Haloterrigena salifodinae: one gene and its partner. The protein of the gene in region 2 binds, or shares a complex with, the protein of the main gene of each other region. Links are inferred from orthologs where the notes say so. Each region holds a gene or a part of one and is shown on either strand. Other genes may lie near its edges.

Region 1 (3,240 bases), on a different replicon or contig from region 2:
ATATTTGTCGCTACCATCGGCCGCGGTCCGAACGGTCGGTCTGTCCTCGATCCGGCGATCGGACGAGCGAGAAGGACGAGCCGTCCTACTCGAGCCGGGACAGCGCGGTCTCCTTCGCGGTGTCGGCGTCCGGAAACGGCGTTTCGCAGACGCGAATTTCCGAGACCCACTTCAGGCTCTCCCAGCAATCGCGGTCGGGGTCGGTCGGAACGAGTCGGGCCGGCCCGCCGTGTTCGACCGGCAGTGGCTCCCCGTCGAGTTCGACCGCGAGCAGCGCGTCCGAGAGGGTCTCGAGCGGGAACGAACAGGCGTAGTCGTCGTCCATCGCGCGGACGAGGGCGTGCTCGGCCTCGGCCGACGGCCCGGCGCGCTCGAGGAGATCCCCGACGCGAATCCCGCGCCACGCGAGCCCGTCGGCGACCCACCCCTCGGCGCAGGCGAAGTCGTCGGTCACTGTCTCGAGGGGGAACGACTCGAGGGCCGCCGCGGAGAGGCGAAGCGATCGGTCGACAGCGCCGGTCACGCGAAGCATCCAGGCCTCGGCGTCGACCGCGTCCGGGACCGGGTGCGGTCTGAGATCTGTCACGAGAGTCGATACGCCGCCGAGCGAGAAACCTGTCGGGGCGCACATGTGCGGGACCACCTTCTCGAGCGCTCGCCGGAAACGAGCGGCTGAGATGAGCGACGAGACCGAATACGACGAGCTCCCGCTGGTCTACTCCTGTTCGGGGTGCTCGAGCGCCGCACAACTGGCGAACGATCTGGCCGTCTCCCTCGACCGGGACGGCGTCGCCGAGATGTCCTGTATCGCCGGCGTCGGCGGCGGCGTGGCGCCGCTGGTCGACACCGCGACCTCGGGCCGGCCAATCGTCGCGATCGACGGCTGCCCGCTCGAGTGTACGAAACAGTGTCTCGATCGCCACGATGTCGCGCCCGACCGCCACTACATGCTCGCGGAACACGGCGTGGCGAAGGAGTACCACACCGACTACGACGACGAGGCGGCCGAGCGATTGCGCCGCAAGCTGGCTTCGGAGATCGAGGCCCTCGCGGGAACGGCCTGAGACACCGCCCGTAGCGTACTAGTCAAAACACTATCATTACTCTGTGCGGACGCGTCGCACGGCTCCGGTCGTTTGAACACGCTTTTAAGGGGGGCAACGCTACAGACGTAGTACACCCTACGCGGGGTTGATGATGCTCCTAGCCTCACAGGACTTCCGCCGAAGCTACTTCGGCCAGGGGTGCCCAGTGCCCCGAATGGCAGGGGAGCGCGAGCCCACGTGTAGGAGAGGTGAACAACCAATGTCAGTCTACGTCAACACCGACATCCCAGCCGACCTCGCAGAGGACGCCCTCGAGGCCCTCGAGGTCGCACGAGACACCGGACGCGTAAAGAAAGGAACGAACGAAACCACGAAGGCGATCGAGCGCGGCAACGCCGAGCTCGTCTACGTCGCCGAGGACGTCTCCCCCGAAGAGATCGTCATGCACCTGCCCGACCTCGCCGAGGAGAAGGGCATCCCCGTCGTCTTCGTCGAGACTCAGGACGACGTCGGCCACGCAGCCGGCCTCGAGGTCGGCTCGGCCGCCGCAGCGATCGTCGACGCCGGCGAGGCCTCCGACGACGTCGAAGATATCGCCGACAAGGTCGAGGACCTCGACTGAGGTGATCAGAGATGAGTGCTGAAGAGGAAGAAACTGGATCCACGCCCGCCGAGGTCATCGAGATCGTCGGCAAGACCGGCATGCACGGCGAGGCCATGCAGGTCAAATGCCGTATTCAGGAGGGCGAGAACCAGGGACGTATCATCACCCGGAACTGCCTCGGGCCGGTCCGCGAAGGGGACGTACTCCAACTTCGCGAGACCGCCCGCGAGGCGGACTCCATCGGAGGACAATAACCAATGGTCGAGAAACGAACGTGCGACTACACGGGCGAAGAGATCGAGCCCGGCACGGGCATCATGTACGTCAAGAACGACGGCAGCGTGCTCCACTTCGTCGACTCGAAGGCCGAGAAGAACTACAAGCTCGGTCGCGAACCTCGCGATCTCGAGTGGACCGAGGAAGGCCGCCGCGGCAAGGGCCCCACCCAGGCCGAGACGGTCGCCGACGAGGACGCCGACCAGACCGAGCAGGTCGAAGCCGGCGAAGACGAGGATCTCGAGACCGAAGCGGACGCCGTCGACGAAGATGAAGACGACGTGTCCGCCGGCGACGAAGCGGTCGACGAGACCGAGGAAGCCGAGGCCGAGGAGAGTGAGGCCTAATGAGTGACCGCGAGCGAACCTTCGTGATGGTCAAGCCCGACGCCTTCGCGCGTGGGCTCGTGGGCGAAGTCGTCTCCCGACTCGAGGACCGCGGGCTCAAGCTCGTCGGGATCAAGGTCGAGAACATGCCCCGCGAACGGGCCGAAGAACACTACGGTGAACACGAGGACAAACCGTTCTACGACGACCTCGTGGACTTCATCACCTCGGGACCGGTCGTCCCGATGGTCTGGGAGGGCCAGGACGCGACGCGTCAGGTCCGCCAGATGATCGGTGAGACCGACCCCCTCGAGGCCGAACCCGGAACGATCCGGGGCGACTACGCGCTCGATCTCGGTCGGAACGTCGTCCACGCTGCCGACCACGAGGACGAGGGCGCCAACGAACGCGAGATCGCGATCCACTTCGACGACGACGAGCTGATCGACTACGATCAGCACGACGCCGAGTGGCTCTACGAGTAACGCGATCACCGCGATCGTCCGTTCGTCGTTTTCATCGAGAGTTTCTCATTTCGAGCTTCGGCTGAACTCGCTCGAGCGCCCCTGTATCGCCGTTTTACCGCCGATATGACTCAGGCCCGAGTACATGTATTTTTCTAGGTAGACGTAACATCTAATGTGACGGCTGCAGTAGAGGCTGGTGGTGGTTTCGAATGGTAACACACGGTAGGTGGTTCGTGGATGCGTGAAACAGAGGGAGAGTCGACGGAGCTCATGGCTCAGGTGACGCCGTCGCTGGATCTCATCTTTGAACTACTTTCGAACCGTCGTCGCCGATACACGTTGTACCATCTCTACGACCAGCCCGACGGCGTCGCGACGATGGACGAACTGACGGATGCCGTCGTCACGCACCAGTATCTCGAGTCGAACGCGGACCGCGAGACGGACGACCGGACCGACGCCGACGCTGACGGCGCTCTCGAGGGCCGTCGCCAACAGGTTCGCATGGACCTCCAGCATAC
Region 2 (3,060 bases):
GAGACCGACGCGATCGACGATATCGAGCGCCGGTTGATCGACGAGGACGAGGGCCGCGGCGAGGCCGACGCGCTCGAGCCGATGGATCACGCCGTCGGCGCGGAGAACAGTGACAAGCGCGATCGGGAATCAGCAGCAATACTCGGCCGCGCGACGAGTGGCGACGTCGAGTACGCCGCGACGCTCCTCGACGCGGATCGAGCCCGAACCGACCGGCCGGCGCTCGCGGTGACGGCGCGAACGGCCCACAACGCGTATCCACTCCCCTTCGCCTCGCTCTCAGCGGCGGTCTCCCGAGGCGGCGACCGAGTCGCGAGCGCACACCTCGAGGAGACGATCGACGCCATGCTCGGTCACTGCTACCGGACGGCCGTCGATCCGTCCCTCCTCGACGGCGGCGACGGGCTCGCGATCGACCTCGAGACGCCGCCGCAGGTAGCGCGCCACGAGGGGTACGAAACCGCGTTTCTCGAGGGCGATTCGGTGACGATGGCGCTGGACGCCTAAGCGGGGTCGACGCGCCGTGATTTCTCACTCGAGGTGGCGCGCGTCGGTGTTTCTCGGCCGGACGGGGCCGTCGGCCACTCGCAGGAGACCCAGCCCGAGCGCGAGCAGGATGACGCTGACGACGACCCAGTGGGGGTTCCACGCTTCGGTCCCATGGACGACGTTGTGCAGGTCGAGCACGTAGTGGTCGACGACCCCGTCGTAGACGTTGAACACGCCCGCACCGACGAGGACCGAGCCGAGCAGATATGTCGTCGAGAAGCGTCGGTCCGTGCCGTTGACCACGCGCCAGAGCAGTCCGAAGCCGACGCACGTGATGGCGAGCGTGGCGATCAGAAACAGGCCGTCGAACATCACGTTCGTCCGGTAGCCGTCGAGACTGTAGGGATCGTAGTAACCCGACAGCAGGTGGTGGGTCTGTAACGTGAGGTGGAAGATCACGGTGTCGACGACGGCGCCGAATCCGAAGCCGATCGTTCCCCCCGCGAGCAGGAATCGCCGCCGCAGGCTGTCAGCCGTCGCCATACCGATGCGTCGGCGCCGACAGGCAAAAATCGAAAACCAGCACCTGCATCGTCGATAGCGGCGCCGGTCGCGGCGCTTACGGCTCGAGGGCCGCCGTGCCGGCCTCGGCCGCGTGTTCGGCGACGTCGACCAGCGTAAACCAGGTGTTCAGCGCCGCCCGCAGGGCGATCACGTCTGCGGCGTCGATATCGATGCGGACGGTCGAGCCGTCGCGGTCGATGGTCGTCTGCGAACGGTCGTCGTCGATCTCGCCGACCTCGCGGGCGACGCTCTCGGCGACGAGCCGTGCGCGAGACGGCGTCTCGTAGTCGAACTCGAGAGTCGCGTCGTGAGAAGGCACGCGCGGTTACTGGACGCCGACTTCCTTGACGTCCCGGCTGCGTTCTTTCAGGAGCACGCGGTGGCCACAGTAGGGACAGCGGACGCCACCGTACTCGTCGAGCTGGACGTCACGTTTACAGCGGGAGCACTTGTAACTCATACTGGCTCGAGAGGGTTACTCGTCGTCCTCGGCGAGCGCTGCGCGAATCGAGCGCTTGACGGTGCGGCCGGCGGGGGTCTCCGGACGGTAGGCGCCGCCGGTGAAGACCTCGCCGGTCTCCTCGTTCTTCCAGATGCCGGTGCCGACGCGGGTGACGTCGTCGCCGTCGACCTCGGCGCTCTGCATATCGTCTTCGATCTCGCTGACGCGACGTCGGGCGACGCGACCGTAGCGTGCACCGAATCGGCCCGCGCTACCGACAGTTCCTTTCTTGGCCATAGTAGGGCTAGCTATCGGCAGCGGATTCTTAAACCTGTTGAGTTCGGCCGGCTTCGACGCGCCGCGTGAGACGAGCACGCCGGCGGCGATCGGTCCGCCCCGCCCGCGGTCACTCCGTCGCCTTCTCGGCGACCGGCCCGGCGAGCAGTTCCCGGAAGACGAACGACAGCGCGGCGAGGTAGCCGACGGGGGCGAGGGGAGCGGCCAGCAGTCCCGTCCCGATGCCCGTCAGCGCGATGGCTGATCGGAGGGCGAGCCCACTCAGCGCGAGCAGCGGAATCGCAGCCAGCACGGCGTCGGGACGCTCGAACATGGCTAATTATATCTAATTACACCCGGTCGGATAAGGACCCGAGAACCAGCAGAGACTGTCTCTTCCATCAGGTAGTGACAATATTTACGCGGGAGATGTCAAGCGCAGGCGCGGCCGTCACCGCCGACAGCCCTCTACTACGATAACGGCGACGGCGATACCGGACGCTCGCAGCGGACGAGGGCGCGAGCTACTGGAACTCGGCGTCCGTCAGCACTTCGTTGAGGTCCTCGCGGATCCGCTCGCCCATCTCCCGATCGCGCGCGGTCGTGACGACCCGGTTCTCCTGGACGCTCGAGCCGTCTCGCAGGAGCATGCGAACGTTGCCGCCGTCGTCGGCGCGGGTAACTTTTGCGCGAAGCCCCGATTGGGAGCCCTTCCCGCCGGCGTCGATCGGACCCGGAATGACCTTCTTGACGTGGGGGTGGCCGGCGACGGTTCGGATCGCCCGCATCCCCGTCCGGCCGCCGATCAGCGTCGAGTGGCTGCCGCCGATCTTTTCGGCGGGCGGCGTCTGGACGACGTCCAGCGCGCGGTTGCCCCGTCGCTCGAGGACGGCGTCGACGGGATCCTCGTCCTCGACGCGGTAGAACTGGTGGTGGATGTCCTCGCGAACGGCCTGGATCACCGCCCGATCGCCGCCGGCGTAGACCTCTTCGGGTCGTTTCCGGCGGATTTCGTCACCGATCAACCCCGCGAAGTTCCGGAGTTCGACGACCTCGTTCTCGCCGTCTTCGGGCATTGTAGTGATCGTCGTCTCGCCCAGAATCGGATCGTCGTCCCGTCTCGCCGGTCCGTCGTCGCCGTCACCGCCGTCACCGTCGGCCGCGAGCATCGTCAGTGTCGCGCGTTCGCGTGCCGCCTCGAGGACGATCGCTTCCGTGTTGGCTTCCCGGCAGACGAGACAGAAATCGCCGGGTTTCTCGAGCGGCGATGCACAGTGGCGACACTCCAT

The links.
Region 1: EH209_RS13690 (region 2) and rpl7ae share a complex: the UniProt entries of both Methanocaldococcus jannaschii proteins name them as parts of the 50S ribosomal subunit. The link is inferred for Haloterrigena salifodinae from one-to-one orthologs.

The regions. Positions count from the first base shown.
Region 1 is NZ_RQWN01000001.1:649,905-653,144, reverse strand. What follows is about bases 66-2,986. They hold rpl7ae (50S ribosomal protein L7Ae), read left to right. Parts: upstream 66-1,305; coding sequence 1,306-1,668; downstream 1,669-2,986. Other genes in these bases: EH209_RS03305 (DUF7344 domain-containing protein), read left to right, coding at 2,957-2,986; ndk (nucleoside-diphosphate kinase), read left to right, coding at 2,273-2,737; EH209_RS03315 (50S ribosomal protein L24e), read left to right, coding at 1,908-2,273; EH209_RS03320 (30S ribosomal protein S28e), read left to right, coding at 1,680-1,904; EH209_RS03330 (putative zinc-binding protein), read left to right, coding at 678-1,064. Also shown: more of EH209_RS03305, read left to right, coding at 2,987-3,240. UniProt on the Methanocaldococcus jannaschii protein: Multifunctional RNA-binding protein that recognizes the K-turn motif in ribosomal RNA, the RNA component of RNase P, box H/ACA, box C/D and box C'/D' sRNAs.
Region 2 is NZ_RQWN01000002.1:1,034,511-1,037,570, reverse strand. What follows is about bases 161-2,901. They hold EH209_RS13690 (50S ribosomal protein L37ae), read right to left. Parts: upstream 1,793-2,901; coding sequence 1,529-1,792; downstream 161-1,528. Other genes in these bases: EH209_RS13680 (DUF2103 domain-containing protein), read right to left, coding at 2,296-2,901; EH209_RS13685 (hypothetical protein), read right to left, coding at 1,902-2,105; EH209_RS13695 (DNA-directed RNA polymerase subunit P), read right to left, coding at 1,379-1,513; EH209_RS13700 (KEOPS complex subunit Pcc1), read right to left, coding at 1,109-1,372; EH209_RS13705 (DUF2243 domain-containing protein), read right to left, coding at 532-1,032. Outside these bases: more of EH209_RS13710, read left to right, coding at 1-160; more of EH209_RS13680, read right to left, coding at 2,902-3,060. UniProt on the Methanocaldococcus jannaschii protein: Binds to the 23S rRNA.